3 regions of the Psychromonas sp. CNPT3 genome follow, and region 3 is predicted to be linked to each of the others. Evidence: predicted binding sites of a transcription regulator. Region 3 holds the regulator's gene; each other region holds the start of a gene.
The links. Region 3 encodes LexA, which represses DNA repair genes until DNA is damaged. Its sites were predicted from a motif close to TACTGTATNNNNATACAGTA; they were not measured.
Positions count from the first base shown of each region.

Region 1: a site for LexA is predicted at 2,554-2,573, ahead of PCNPT3_RS07405 (DNA topoisomerase III). Genes of this name have one in related genera too.
Region 2: a site for LexA is predicted at 3,385-3,404, ahead of PCNPT3_RS05865 (SulA-like leucine-rich domain-containing protein). Genes of this name have one in related genera too.

Region 1 covers NC_020802.1:1,705,121-1,710,284, forward strand. Annotated here, with positions in the region: gene PCNPT3_RS07405 (DNA topoisomerase III) at 578-2,497, opposite strand; gene PCNPT3_RS13545 (hypothetical protein) at 2,662-3,195, shown strand; gene PCNPT3_RS07415 (YajQ family cyclic di-GMP-binding protein) at 3,465-3,947, opposite strand; gene PCNPT3_RS07420 (ketopantoate reductase family protein) at 4,050-4,946, shown strand; gene PCNPT3_RS07425 (LPP20 family lipoprotein) at 4,912-5,164, opposite strand, start outside.
Region 2 covers NC_020802.1:1,324,931-1,330,094, reverse strand. Annotated here, with positions in the region: gene PCNPT3_RS05885 (hypothetical protein) at 1-1,996, shown strand, start outside; gene PCNPT3_RS05880 (DUF2997 domain-containing protein) at 1,989-2,192, shown strand; gene PCNPT3_RS05875 (hypothetical protein) at 2,196-2,699, shown strand; gene PCNPT3_RS05870 (4Fe-4S single cluster domain-containing protein) at 2,701-3,276, shown strand; gene PCNPT3_RS05865 (SulA-like leucine-rich domain-containing protein) at 3,428-3,841, shown strand; gene PCNPT3_RS05860 (YaeP family protein) at 3,881-4,084, shown strand; gene serS (serine--tRNA ligase) at 4,172-5,164, opposite strand, start outside.
Region 3 covers NC_020802.1:222,736-227,899, forward strand. Annotated here, with positions in the region: gene gspM (type II secretion system protein GspM) at 1-448, shown strand, start outside; gene PCNPT3_RS01035 (type II secretion system protein N) at 451-1,203, shown strand; gene PCNPT3_RS01040 (DUF3465 domain-containing protein) at 1,204-1,656, shown strand; gene lexA (transcriptional repressor LexA) at 1,721-2,350, shown strand; gene PCNPT3_RS01050 (GNAT family N-acetyltransferase) at 2,409-2,894, opposite strand; gene PCNPT3_RS01055 (PTS fructose transporter subunit IIABC) at 3,166-5,067, shown strand.

The sequences.
Region 1 (5,164 bases), 1.5 Mb from region 3:
TAGAAATGTAGAAATGTAGAAATGTAGAAATGAAGATATGTAGAAATGAAGAAATGAAGATATATTTAAACCTTAATTCATTCACTAAATATCAAGGTAAATACGTTCATCCTCAGCAACTATTTTTAGTTAATGAGGATATAGGTGGTTTATTATACGCCATTACTCACAATATTGTCAGGAATTTGCCATTAACGCCCTTTTTTGCTTAAAATTGGCATTAAATATGCTTGTGATTTTCGGGGTAAGTCTTTATCTTTACATCTTAAAAGTAATATTGATTTCAATAGATATTATGCGGAACTTACAGGGATGATTTTAGCGCTCAATCGTTTTTAAAATAGATAATTTCAGGGCTTAAACACAGAAGTAAAGGTGGCTGCAGAGTAATTAGATGAGCTAATGATGAATGCAAGTGAGATACCCAAAAAGGACTTAGCACACACTTCAAGCGTCTACTACGCACCCAAACGATAGCACTCTTTTTATAAACACAGAAAAAGGTAACAAAACTTTTTAAAATAAATTAACACAAACAACCTAAAATCGCTCTTTAATCCCTTTATTTTTGACTAACTCACCTTTTTTTATTCGCGACACCGCGTTTTTTCCGATATGTTTTTTTAAACGTTCCCCCCGTCGATGGCAACTGCGATAATGCTTGAGGTCCATCCTTTATCGCTTTATCTATTATTATTTTCAACTGTTTTTCTAGTGGGACAATGAAGCCATTGTAACTCTGCTTTTTTAAACTGATGGCATTAAGCTGCATTTCCCATTGTGCCGTCATATCCGGTAAGGTTAATAATTCCGGCAGGCTCTCAATTAGCTTTCGCCCAACCTCACTCGCTTCAATCGTTTTTCCTACGCGCTTTAAAAATTGACGCTTAAATAATAATTCAATAATACCAGCACGCGTCGCTTCCGTACCTAGGCCATCCGTGTCTTTTAAAATCCCCTTCAGACCTTTATCTTTAACGTATCGGGAGATCTTACTCATTGCAGCAAGTAACGTCGCATCATTAAAATGCTGAGGTGCCTGCGTATTTTTTTCTATTACCTGCCCCTTATTACAAAATAAACGTTGCCCTTTGCTCAAATTAGGTAGAAAAGTGTCTTTTTCTTGTGTATTAAATAACACTTTCCAGCCGTCTTCTAACTTCGCTTTCGCCTTGCTCACAAACAAGCCTTTATTAATTTCTATCTCTGCAACGCATTGCGCATATGTATGATCCGGGTAAAACTGACACAAATACTGGCGCGCAATTAAATAATAAATATTTTGTGACATTTGATCCAAACTGCTTAGCGATTTATGGCTGTCTGTTGGAATAATAGCGTGATGAGCATCCACTTTGGCGTCATTCCATGCGCGCCCTTTTATAGACAAATCTGCACCCGCTACCGCCGCACTTAATGTTGATGTGTTATGCGTAATGGCACGGGCTATTGAGGGGGCCTGCTGATGGTGATTATTAGGGAGATAGCGCGAATCAGATCGCGGATAAGTAATTAACTGATAACGTTCATAGAGCGTTTGGCAAACGTCTAATACTTGCTGCGCACTGTAGTGATAACGTTTGGCAGCATCAATTTGCAACCCTGAAAGATTATAAGGTAAAGGCGGTGTTTGTTTTTTATTTTTAGCCGAAAATTCTTTAACGATGGCATCTTGACCTGTTATTCGTTGCGCCACATTTTCTGCCAGCCCTTTTACAATCACGCGCCCTTCTGCATCTTGATATTGCTGACAGGCCGCACTCGGCTTCCATTTAGCCGTAAACAGTGCCAGTGCATTTTGTTGCGAGCCCTCTAAATGCGCCTCAACCTCATAAAATGGTTTGCTGACAAAACGCTCAATCTCAAGGTCGCGCCTCACCACTAAGCCAAGCAATGGCGTTTGTACACGCCCGACTGATATCACGCCTTTATATCCCGATTTTTGAGCTTGTAGTGTATACACCCGCGTTAAATTTAAACCATATAGCCAGTCCGCTCGCGTTCTTGCTAAAGCGGATGTTGATAATGCAATAAACTCTTGATTAGAGCGTAAACTTTGTAAGGAGCGTTTTACTGCATTGAGCGTTAAATCACTGATCAGGCAACGCTGCACCTGCTTAAGTTTGGCTGCGCGTACGCCACTAAAGTGGATCACTTCATCAACCAACAACTGCCCTTCTCTATCAGGATCGCCAACATGGATCAATTGATCCGCTTGTTTGATCAATTTTTTTAAAACAGAAAGCTGTTTTCGTGTTCTCGCTACCGATTTAAGTTTCCACTGTTCCGGAATGATCGGTAAATGTTCAAACTTCCACTTTTTAAACGCCTCCTGATAATCTTCAGGATCCACTTGTGTTAATAAATGCCCAATACACCAGCTCACAATATCGCCATTACCCACATGAATACAACCCTCGGCTTTTCGATGCGGTTTAGGTAATGCTTGCGCTATTGCACGGCCTAAACTTGGTTTTTCTGCAATGTAGAGTTTCATCTATTATCTCTCTGTTTTGATACCTTTTATATTGCACAATACCTAGATGCAATTTAAACTGTTTATATAGACAGTAGTTTATATCAATGTACAAATCAATCAAATACAAATAAGATAACAATGCTTAAATTCTTCCTTCTTTTTTACTCTTAAGGACGCACAATATGCTAAAAAAATTCAAATTATTACTCAGTAGCTTACTTCTCTTCTCTTTTTCAAGTCATTCCTACGCGCAGCAAGATCAAGCTAGCTGGGATGATATCAAAACATCCAGTGCTAAAGTTTGGCAACAAAGTAAAGATAAAAGTAAACAACTGTGGAATGCGGGTAAAGATGTCAGTAAAGACGCTTGGGAAGATAGTAAGCAAGGTTCACAAAAATTGTTAGATAAAAGTATTGATGTTAGTGCACAAGCTTGGAACAAAAGTAAAGAGGGCTCAAAAAAATTGCTCGATAAAAGTGTCGATGTCAGTCAAGAGGCTTGGGAAAAAAGTAAAAAAAGTTCAAAAAAGTGGATAGATAAAGGCCTTGAAGCAAGCAGTGATGTTTGGATAGAAGGCAAAGAGAGCTCGAAAGAGTTACTTGATAAAAGTTCGGATAAAAGTGATCAAGCTTGGAAAAGTATTAAAGGAAGCAGTCAAAAAATATGGAAGCAAGGTGAGAAAAAGATAAATGATGCGTTTGCAGATCAAAAATGATCGCAACACTTACACCTTATAATTAAACATTAAAGCATATTAGATGCATGTCATTAGCAATGACATGCACCTTTATTTAAGTAAGATAACGCCTTTTGTAAACCGCGCTATCTTACTTATACCAAAGGAATTAATTAAGTTTTCATGTATTGCGTAGGGATAATTTCAACAAGCAAGACAGATCACCTTTTTAGTTCCTTTGGTATTAGATCCCGATTTTTCATCCTCAGACAAAGCCTTCTTACTTAAAAAGCCTCTATCTCGTAGGATTAATCTCGAAAATTATTAAACTGGAAAGGTTGACCTAATTCTGCAGCCTTAACCACTGTCATCACCGCTTGTAAATCATCACGTTTTTTACCCGTCACACGCAATTGTTCACCTTGCAGTGCAATTTGTACTTTTAACTTTTTATCTTTAACGAGCTTGATCAATTTTTTAGCCGTTTCTTTATCTACGCCCTCTTTGAATTTTATCGTTTGTGACCATGATTTAGAGCTATGTGTTGCCGTTTCGGTGTCCATTGAACTCGCTTCTATACCACGCTTAATGACATTAGTACGTAGTATATCGAGTAACTGACGTAATTGAGTATCGTATTCAGCATTGAGCTTAGCGACGCCCTTTTCAAATGAAAAACTTGCTTTTACACCACGAAAATCAAAACGTTGCTCTAGTTCACGATTCGCATTATCCACCGCATTTTTTAATTGAGCCACATCTACTTCTGAAACGATATCAAATGAAGGCATTTTCTCTTCCTATTTTAAAATTAATTATGAGCGTTAAGTTACCAGAATTAATGCCTTTGAGCTATGATAGAGCTCTTTAAATTGGTTCGAAATGGAATAAATATGTGGCAAATTATCGGAGCAGGTGCAATTGGTTGTTTATGGGCCGCTAATTTATATCAACAAGGCGAAAAAGTACGCTTGATAACACGTCGCCCCATTAAGGCGGATTTTTTACTTTATCAAGATCTTCAAGCTAAACAGTGGCAATTGCCAATAAAGCACGGCCATACTCTGCTTAAAAGTACTAAGCCTATTTTAGTGTGCGTTAAAGCGCCCCAAGTCTGCCAAGCGATACAAGCACATAAAGCGCAGATACACGCAGAGCAAGTGATCATTCTCATGCACAATGGCATGGGATGCGCGGAGCAAGTGCAAAAAATATTGCCCAACAACCCTATCATATGTGCCACAACTGCCAATGCTAGCCTCTTACAAGCCCCGTTCAACATTCGCCACACTGGCAATGGTGTGACGTATCTAGGCCCTTTCAATCAACAGGCAAAGGCTTATCAGCACCTTGTATTAGCTTTTGAAAATGCCTTAGGGGATTGTCATTGGTGCGACGATATTAACAGTAAATTATGGCTAAAATTATTAATAAATATTGCGATTAATCCTTTGACGGCTATCCATCAAATAAATAATGGGGGATTAAGAAATGCAAACATGCAAAGACTGATCAAAGATATCCTTAAAGAAGCTTTTTTAGTGATCCCAACAACAACCTTGCCCATGAATGCCCCTCAAGTACATGCGATTGTTACGAATGTAATAGAGTTAACCCAAGACAATTACTCCTCCATGAACCGTGATATTTATTTTAAACGTAATACTGAAAATGAATATATTAATGGCTATCTATTAAAAAAGGCAACACAAAAAAATATTGTATTGCCTACTATCACCCGCCTGTACCAGAAAATTAAAGCGCTGGAAGAGAGCTCATTAGTTCATTAACATAACCTTGTATATGCTGATTTAAATAATCATCAAGGCGAGGCTCTAACTGCGACTGCTGTTTTGCAGATACTTTTAGGGGCCAACTTTTACGACTAATAGATTGTCCCTTTTCAATAAATGACATCTGATAACTACCGCGCAACCAATACCAGCCACTGGCAAAAACAGGCTCACTTAAAGATAGCTCAGCAGACACGTTAAGATCTGACTGCGCA
Region 2 (5,164 bases), 1.1 Mb from region 3:
AGTCCAAGATGCTTATCGTAGCTTTTGCCATTTATTTTGGGATAAAAGTGAGAAACAAGTCATAAAACAAGGTGAGCAATCAGACAAAGCAGTAGCAAATCCGGCAGGCACCATCGTTGTTAATCATCAATATCACTTGCCAGAACAATTAGACGGTAATTTCACTCAAGCAAATGACATAAAATTCTGCCAACTCAATCACCATGATTTAGATATCACATTATCAAACAAACTATTACGGGCAACTACCAACCTTCTAGACCTTAACAAGGCTGAGTTAGCTGAGTCATTAGTTAATGATAATAAAAATGTGGCACTCACAGACTTCAACAGTCCCAACATAGTTTCAACAACCAGTGGCTGCTGGTTCATTCCAGATAACGCGAAAAATCAGGAGGTAAATTGGTGCCTCAAGCTAGATAACCAGCAATCGGATGAACTAACCAACAGCCTAAATCAAGCATTTAAAGCTGCACAATGGCAACTTAATAGATCATGTTCTGTTGATCAGTTAAATTCACATTTTATGTTTGTTGATGAAGCAAACCGTGTTTATCAATGTGAGGAATCTTTAGATCTTAATCTTGAACCAGTTTACACTGACAGCATCAATAGTTTTTTAAATGATAACATTGAAGACTTAACCAGTTCAGACACCGAGTTTACTCGTGAATTTCTGGCAAAAAACATTAATTATAGCGTGCAACGTCACCCTCCTTATTGCCCGCAAGGTGCCATTAAGGCACCGCTATATAACCGCTGGGACAGCGCAAATAACAACTGGCTAACGGCACTAGCAGATCTTGATGTCAAACTTGATAAACTTGATAAAAAACGCACATCGGTATCACAATCAATTTTTTCTTTTTTCAGTAGCTTTTCACTTGGCCAGCAACACAAACATAAGAAACTAAAAAAGAGTATTTTTGAGCTTAGACAACCAGACATGTTCACAGTAACACCTGCCGAACGAGCAGAACAAAAAAACAACTACATTGACTGTTTTAACCAGCTATCTCAAGATGATGAAGCCACCAACCAAGCGATAGACAAAGCCAAGTTAGAAAAACAATGGCATGACAAAAAAGAGCAATTAGCAAAGAGCTTACAACATAAAGAAGCGCTATATTCACAAGAGAAAAGCAGCGTAAATACTCTCAACAAAGAGAAAAAAGTAAAATATACCCAAGCCTATGATGAGTTTATCGCAAGTCGAGATAATGCCTTTGAAAAGCATACTCTACAGCTAACTCAAGATAATAAAAAACTAGTGGCAATGTCGCTGCAACAGGCAAGTCAATGGCTCAAGAGCAACAGAAAAAGTAACCCGAAATTAGCAGAGCTATTAGTGCTGCATTCCGTACGATTAAAGAAAATTGAACACTCAAACCGCAGTCAAGAAGCATCAAAAGATGACCAAGAAAATCAAAAAGAACAATACCAGCAACAGATCTTAAGTAATGAAGAGTTATTCATTACTTACTGGAAAACGCAATGTGCTCAAACTCTTAATGGACAACAACAAGAAATTATTGAAATCTATTCTGTTGAACCTAGTGCGTTAACTAAGTGGCTAACAAGCAACACTAATAAATCATTAAAGAAAGTACTAGAAACTCACACTCAACTCAGCAACAAGGTGACACGTGATTTAGGTTTAGCACAAAAGAAACTAGATAATGCCCTTAATGACAAGAACATTGCCCTAGAATTACTTAATAAACACGGTTCTTCATTCTATTATCGCAATACCAATGAAAGCGATGAACTGAGCAAGCAACTAGGTAACAAGAAAAACAAAAACAAAGCTCCACATATCGGTTGGCCAGATGAAACCCTGCCAATTACTGATGAGTTGAAGTTATTTGAAGCAAACGACAAACGCTATCTCACCTTATTATCACTTGATTCATTAGAGCAGGCACAGCAGGAAGCAGAGCGTCTAAATGCTAAGCTTTGCGCGCCACAACAAGCAAGAGAGACTCATAATGCCTGAGCAACAAATCACATTAACCATCGATGAAGAAGGTGCGATAACTGCAAAAACAAGCGGATTCAAAGGCGAGGCCTGCTTAAAAGCACTTGAAGAGCTTTTAAGAGATACGACCGGACTGATTCAGGTCAAAACCACCGATGAGTATCACCAGCAACAAGCGGTTCAGTGTCATGAAACGATTAAGCTAAGGAATTAAGCAATGAGTGCAGTCATCAAAACAACCACCCCTTTTACTATTGAAGTGGTACTATTTTCGGCGCTAGTAACATTAAAAGCAGAGCCAGTTTCAATAACAGCTGAAAATATTAATAATTTCCGACAGCGATCCAATGTTGTTATTGGCGACATCATCACCAACAGACGAGATTATAACGGCTTACAGCTATTTCGTTTTAATGGTGATGTCTGGCAACTGCAACATGATCAGGATGAACTAGCCACTAGCATTGTATCTTCTGTGCACAAACAGTATCAATCCGTCAGCCGCTTTTTAAACGTGTTGAATGGTGCCTATCAAGACTGCTATCAGGTACATCTCGATAATATTGCAGAGATTGAACGTCAACGCATTGAACAAGATAGAATTGAACGAGTAGCGGCGACCCGCCTACAGGCAATTACCCAAGCAAAGGCCCAAGGTTACAGCATAAAAGAAAAAAACATCAAAGGAAAAATCCAGCTGGTACTAACCCGATCAGTATAATATGAAGAATTCACACGGTACCCAGTTTAATATTTCTCACATTGAACCTGCCACCCATATATATGGCCCAGGCAGGCGATTTGCGGTGTGGCTACAAGGATGTTCGCTCGCTTGTAAAGGCTGTTGGAATAAACAAATGTGGTCATTTAAAGCGAACGAATTAATGGATCGCGAAACGCTGCTGGCTCAAATTATAGCAGAGCATGACATTGAAGGGATCACACTATTAGGTGGAGAGCCTCTAGAGCAAGTTGAAAACACCCTATGGTTAATCCACAAAATAAAACGGCACACATCCTTAACAATAATGTTGTATACCGGATATACCAAGGCAGAACTTGAGTTACAAAAACTCTGGCCTGTATTAGAAGCTGATGTGGATTTACTTGTGACCGGTCGATATCAAGAACAACACAGAAATACCCACAACCAATGGTATGGATCAGAAAATCAAGAGCTAATTTACCCCGAAAATTCACAAATACAAAAGAGATCAAAAGCACTCAATGAAGTAGAAATTATTATTGAGCCTAGTGGTGAAGTACGTATACTCGGATATCCCCCGAATAATGATTAGTAATATCTATAAGTATTATTATGATTCACGTCTTGGTCTTTTCAATCTGAAAAACTATCCCTATTGAATAAATATAAAATAAAGGTTGAAAATCATCCCAAACAAAAGTACTGTTAACTTATACAGTGGTTTTATTTACAGGGGTTTTATTATGGTAGTTACTGCAATGCATAAACGCGCACCATTCACTTTAAACAATTTAAAATTAGATAACGTTACCCAAACTAAAAGTAACGTACATTTAAGTTATAACGTGAATAATTACCAAAATTTATTAACACATATTCAAGAAAGTGAAGATGCGCGTTGGATTTTATTTATTGCTCCTCCCGGAAAACCTAATTTGTCTTTTTTTCAGCAATCTGGCATTTCAAAAAGCCGGATCATTACATTGACGCAACAGCAAATTGGCGATACGCAGTCACTCCTTCACACCGTGCTTGCTAATAATAATTATGCAGCCGTCGTCACTTGGCTTAATCACTGTGATAAAAGCACTCAAGATGCGCTAAATCAATTAACACGCCAATCTAATACTCAGTGTTTTGTCTATTGCGCGCAATAACGCGTTATACTGGTTTTTTCAGATAATCGAGAGTTTACTATGTACCCATACTGCACTAAGACCAAAAGTTTTATCAATGCAATTGGCAGTGGTGATGCAGCTTATATCCCTAAAGCTGTAACATGCGCTATCAAAACATTAGACAACATTGCAAACAATAGCGCCTTAGATGATAAAACACGTGAAGATGCGGCCTTTGCAGCGGCAAACTTAGTCTTAAGTGACTATAACGACGACGCTTAAGTTTCTGTCTTTCGTCTGTATTTTAAGTAATAAAAAAGGAGCCTAAGCTCCTTTTTTTATGATGTTCTGACAAACACGCCTAATATATTAGCCAATGTGCGTCAATCCACCCATGTAATGTTGTAGTACCGCAGGGATCTCAATACGTCCATCTTCAAGTTGATAGTTCTCAAGTACCGCAACTAAGGTGCGTCCTACTGCAAGACCTGATCCATTGAGTGTATGAATAAGCTCTGCTTTTTTCTGCCCGGTTGGGCGAAAACGTGCTTGTAAACGGCGCGCTTGGAAATCACCGACATTCGAGCACGATGAAATTTCACGATAAGTATTTTGTGCTGGAAGCCATACTTCAAGATCGTATGTTTTACTCGCACTAAAGCCCATATCACCCGTACATAAAATCACTTTACGGTAAGGAAGCTCTAAGTTTCTAAGTACTTGCTCAGCATGTGCCGTTAGCTCTTCTAATGCAGCCGCACTTTTCTCTGGTTGCACAAATTGCACTAACTCAACTTTTTCAAATTGATGTTGGCGAATAAGACCGCGAGTATCGCGCCCATAAGAGCCAGCTTCACTACGAAAACAAGCGGTTTGCGCAGTGATTTTGATCGGTAATTCACTTTCATCAAAAATCACGTCACGACTTAAATTAGTCAATGGCACTTCAGCTGAAGGGATCAAAGACATGACAACGCCTTCTTCGGTCGCAGGTTTAGTATTAAACAGATCATCACCAAATTTAGGCAATTGCGTAGTCGCATATAAACTCGCAGCATTCACTAACAATGGCACGTACGTTTCTGTATAACCATGCTCATTGGTATGCAAGTTAAGCATATATTGACCCAGTGCACGGTGTAATTTCGCAATTTGTCCTTGCATGATAATAAAGCGAGAGCCACTGATTTTAACTGCGGATTTAAAGTCTAAACCGCCAAGCGCTTCACCCAAGTCAACATGATCTTTTACTGCAAATGAAAATGTTTTAGGCGTTCCCCATGTTGATATCTCAATATTATCATCTTCATTTTTACCGACAGGCACATCACTCAGAGGTAAATTCGGGATCGTATAAGCAAT
Region 3 (5,164 bases):
TAACATTAAAGAGCGAAGATTAGTGGTTGTTATTGTCTTATTTTTAGCTTTTTCCTTATGTTATTGGGGTGCATGGAAACCATTAAGCACACGTTTAGATAACAGTGAAATCCAATTGTTACGCACTCAAAAAACATTAAGTTGGGTACAAGAAAAAGCCTCTCTATTATTAAAATCAGGGCGGGGCAGTCAAGTTGCTCAAGTACCTCAAAGTAGCTTAGTAGAGGTAATAAATCGCAGTGCTAAACGATCGGGGATAAGTTTTACACGTATTTTAAATCGTAATGATACCTTAGAGGTTTGGATTGCAGATGTTGAATTTAATAATACGATGGATTGGCTAACGCTGCTTAAAAATAAATATGGCATTGAGGTTTTAAATGTTGATATTAACCAAGCTTTGAAGCCGGGTTACATTAAAATAAATCGTTTAGTGTTGGGTTATTAATAATGAAAATAAAATGTATTGTTTTTTTTGTCGCTGTTTATTTATTGTCCTTAATATGGACATTACCCGCCTCGATGATACAGCCATTTTTAGCACAAAATGGTCCTGTAAAAATACAGGCATTTTCGGGAACAATATGGCAGGGCTCCGCGAAAAATATAAGTTATCAAAATAATTATCAATTAAGTAATGTGCAGTGGTCAGTTAATTGGCGAACTTTATGGACGTTGGCGCTTAGTCTTGATGTGACATTTAATAATGATGCGCCTCGCCTGCAAGGCAAAGGGGAACTTGTCGCAGATATGAACACGTTACACTTAAATCAGTTTGAGGTTAATCTAAAGGCTGCTGATGTATCATCTTATATCGCATCTCCTATTCCTATTGAAGCGCAAGGTAAAATACGTTTAATGATCAACACGGTGGCGATAGCATCGCTTAGTTGTCAGCAATTAGACGGCTATTTAGTGTGGAGAAAGGCTGCCTTAAATTCGGTGATGGGCAATATTAATTTGGCCAATGTTGAAATAGATTTAAGTTGCGTAAATCAGCGTTTAATTGCAAAAGTACAACAAGTCTCTACGGATTTAAAAACGCAACTACAAGCTGAACTACAAAACAATGGCAGTTATCAGCTACGTGGTACCATAAAAGATGGCCCAACGCTCCCTAAAAACATCCAAGAAGGTTTATCGTGGTTAGGCCCGAAAGGTGCGGATGGGAAAATCGCTTTCTCGTATAATGGGCGTCTGTAAATGTTTAAATTATTTTTCATATTATTGTGCACTTTAAGTTTATCTGCATGTTTTGAAAAAAAACAAGACTTAGATCTTATGTATGCCGATGACGCGGTGAGCAGTCTTGATGAAAAGGCAGATAGTGTTGCTTATTTAGGGTTTCTTTATAAGAGTCAGCGTAGCGCTAAAGTCAGTGCGCAAGGACACTTGATAAGGCGACTACCTGAGCAGTTATCGCCGTATCGGGCGCAATTGTTTTTAGTACGTTTAACGTCCGGACAAAAGTTAATTATTAAGCACGATATTGAAATGGGTGAGGCATTACCGGATATTAAAAAAGGCGCGTTGTTATTTTTTAAAGGGCTTTATAAGTGGAACCGTAAAGGCGGCTTTATTATTTTTACAACCCAAAAGAATCGTGAAAATAACTTGTCTGGGTGGTTGAAATACAAGGAAATCACTTACCAATAAGCTAGCTTAATTCCATGTATAGATATACACTGTCTATATTAACAGTTTATGCTTGGAGAGAGTAATGAAAGAATTAACCAAACGTCAAAACGAAGTGTTAGATGTGATCAAGGCATGTATTGAAGAAACAGGTATGCCACCAACACGCGTTGAATTGGCTAATTTATTGGGTTTTCGTAGTGCAAATGCAGCAGAAGAGCATTTAAAAGCATTGGCACGTAAAGGCGCGATTAAAATATTATCGGGTACTTCTCGCGGTATTCGTATTATTGCTGAGCATAAAAGTAATCAAGTGGTTGTTGATAAAGGTTTACCTCTCGTTGGGCAAGTTGCTGCGGGATCTCCTATTTTAGCGACTGAGCATATAGAAATGCACTATGCGGTTGACCCCGCTTTATTTCATCCCCGTGCAGATTTTTTATTACGCGTGCAAGGTGAGAGTATGAAAAATATTGGAATTATGGACGGAGACTTACTCGCCGTACATAAAACACAAGATGTTAATAATGGGCAAGTAGTCGTTGCACGTATTGAAGATGAAGTGACGGTAAAACGTTTTTATCGTGAAGGTAACGCAGTGCTATTAAAACCTGAAAATGAGGATTTTAGTACTATCAAAGTAGATTTAGAATATGAATCTTGCGCCATTGAAGGGATTGCTGTGGGCGTTATTCGTACGACAGATTGGATGTAAATAGAATAGAGAGCAAGACTAAAGTTGTTTTGCTCTCATTATCTATTCTCTAATGCCATTATGCATTTAAAGGTTTATTCCAAAAAAGCGTATTACCTTGCTTGGGATCTATTTGGGGATCGTGATAGCCTTGTTGTTGATAAGCATTTCGCGCTATTTTATTCTCAGAAATCACTTCTAAAGTGATCTTACAATAGTCGCGTAGACGTGCAAGTTTCTCAATTTCTGCAAACAATAACTTACTGATCCCAAGTCCTCTAAAGTCACGGTGTACAGATACGTCATGTATATTAAATAAAGGCTTACATGCAAACGTTGAAAACCCTTCAAAAGCGGTTAAGAACCCAGCCGGCTTCCCATCTTTAAATGCCAATAAAATAACGACATCATCGCGTTTTATTAAGCAATCTATTAAATTATTTTGGCTAAATGTTGATAGGTGTTTGCCTCCGCTGATAGGCTCTCGACTATAATGCTTCATTAAATAAATATAAGCTTGTGCATGCTCAGTCTTGTTTAAATCGGCAAGTGTGATCATTAGCATTGGCTATCTTCCTTGAGGAGTATAAAAATGAGTGTTTTAGTGAAAAAGTGAGGAGAACAAAGCGCTTAGTAAGTACATAATACCCTCCACCTCTTAATTAAAACAAATTTTTGATAAAAAAGCATATAATTATTTTACATTTATCAGAATGTGTCATAGATCACTGAAAATTATTCTAGGTACAATTCTCTAGTAAATACCTTTTTTCTCTTCTATTTTTTAACTTTATTATCTTTGATAATCGCTACGTTGAATAAATAAGGGAAACATCATGATCAATGAACTAATCAATGCAAAGTTAATTTGCGTCGACTTGCAGGCACAAAGCAAGGAAGAAGTATTTTCAGAAATGGCAGACATTCTTTTTGCAGATGAGCGCATTAATGATAAAGATGCTTTTGTAGCAGATATTAAAGCGCGTGAAGCATTAGGTAATACGGGCTTTGAAGATGGTATCGCGATGCCTCATGCCAAAAGCAAAGCGGTGATTAATCCTGCTGTTGCAGTGGGAATTAGCCGTAAGGGTATTGATTATGATGCAGAGGATGGTCTTCCCTCTAAAATATTTTTTATGATTGCGTCACCAGATGGTGGAGCGGATCATCATATCGAAGTGCTTGTTTCTCTATCTTCAAAATTAATTGAAGACGGTTTTATTGAGAAATTTTTAAAAGTTGAAAATGCCCAGCAAGCATTAGATTTATTGCTAGAAAAAAAGGCAGTAGTAGAGATTAAAGAAGACGAGTGCAAAGGTTTTCTCATCGGTGTTACGGGTTGCCCTGCAGGAATTGCACATACTTATTTAGCTGCTGAGTGTTTAGAGAAAGGGGCTGCTAAATTAGGTTATGAGATTAAAGTCGAAACTAATGGCTCTATCGGTATCAAAAACAGCCCGACAACAGAAGAAATTGCCCGCGCTGATGCCATCATTGTTGCTGCGGATAAACAGGTTGATATGAGCCGCTTTGCCGGCAAAAGATTGATCCAAGTGAGCGTTAAAGCGCCGATTAAAGATGCACCGGGTTTAATTGAAAAAGCACTAATAGCTCCTCTTTATAGTGATACTGGTGAGACAAATGTGAGTAATAAAAGTAAAGCATCGCAAGCACGTGGTGATTTATACCGTTATTTAATGAATGGCGTATCACATATGATCCCATTTGTAGTGACGGGCGGTTTATTAATCGCGTTATCGTTAGCACTTGGTGGCGAGCCGACTGCAAATGGTATGGCTATTCCTGCAGGAAGTTTATGGCAAAAAGTGCTTGATGTAGGTGTTGTTTCATTTACATTAATGATCCCTATTCTTGCTGGCTATATTGCTTATGCCATTGCTGATCGTCCTGCGCTTGCGCCTGGTTTGATTGGTGGTTGGATTGCTAACACGGGTTCATTTTATGGTGCAGATGCGGGTACGGGCTTCTTAGGGGCTATTGTAGCCGGTCTTTTAGTCGGTTATTTTGTTAAATTTATTGTTAATATTAATTTCCATAAGTTTTTACAACCCCTTGTTCCTATTATGATTGCTCCTATTGCGGGTACATTATTTATTGCTAGCTTATTTATCTTTGTTATTGGCGCGCCGATTGCAAGTTTAATGGAAAATCTAACGCTAGTCCTAACGGAAATGAGTACGGGTAATGTAGTTCTATTAGGTATTGTGTTAGGTGGGATGGCAGGCTTTGATATGGGAGGTCCATTTAATAAAGTGGCGTTCTTATTCAGTGTGGGCATGATTGCAAGTGGACAAACGCAGTTCATGGGCGCAATGGCGTGTGCAATACCTGTCGCACCTTTAGGCATGGCATTAGGCTCATTTATGGGGCGTAAATTAGATATATTTGAAGCGTCTGAAATTGAGGCCGGTAAAGCTGCTGGCGCGATGGGACTGGTTGGTATCTCTGAAGGTGCGATCCCTTTTGCAGCTCAAGATCCTTTATCGGTTATTCCTGCGAATATTCTCGGCTCAATGTTAGCTGCTGTATTAGCCTTCTCTTTTGGTATCACCAACAGTGTGGCGCATGGCGGACCTGTTGTCGCACTACTAGGCGCTATCAATAAACCGTTACTGGCTTTATTTTGTATGGCGGCCGGCGCTGTTGTCACTGCAGTGGTAGTGATAGTATTGAAGACTATTCGTAAAAACAGAAGAAACGCACAAGTAAGCGCATGATTCTAAAAGCACTTTGTCATACCCTTGAGATTTAGAGGTGCTAAATCAGTAAGCTAGATTGAGCATTTAGAGATAACATGGGTATCTATACAAAACC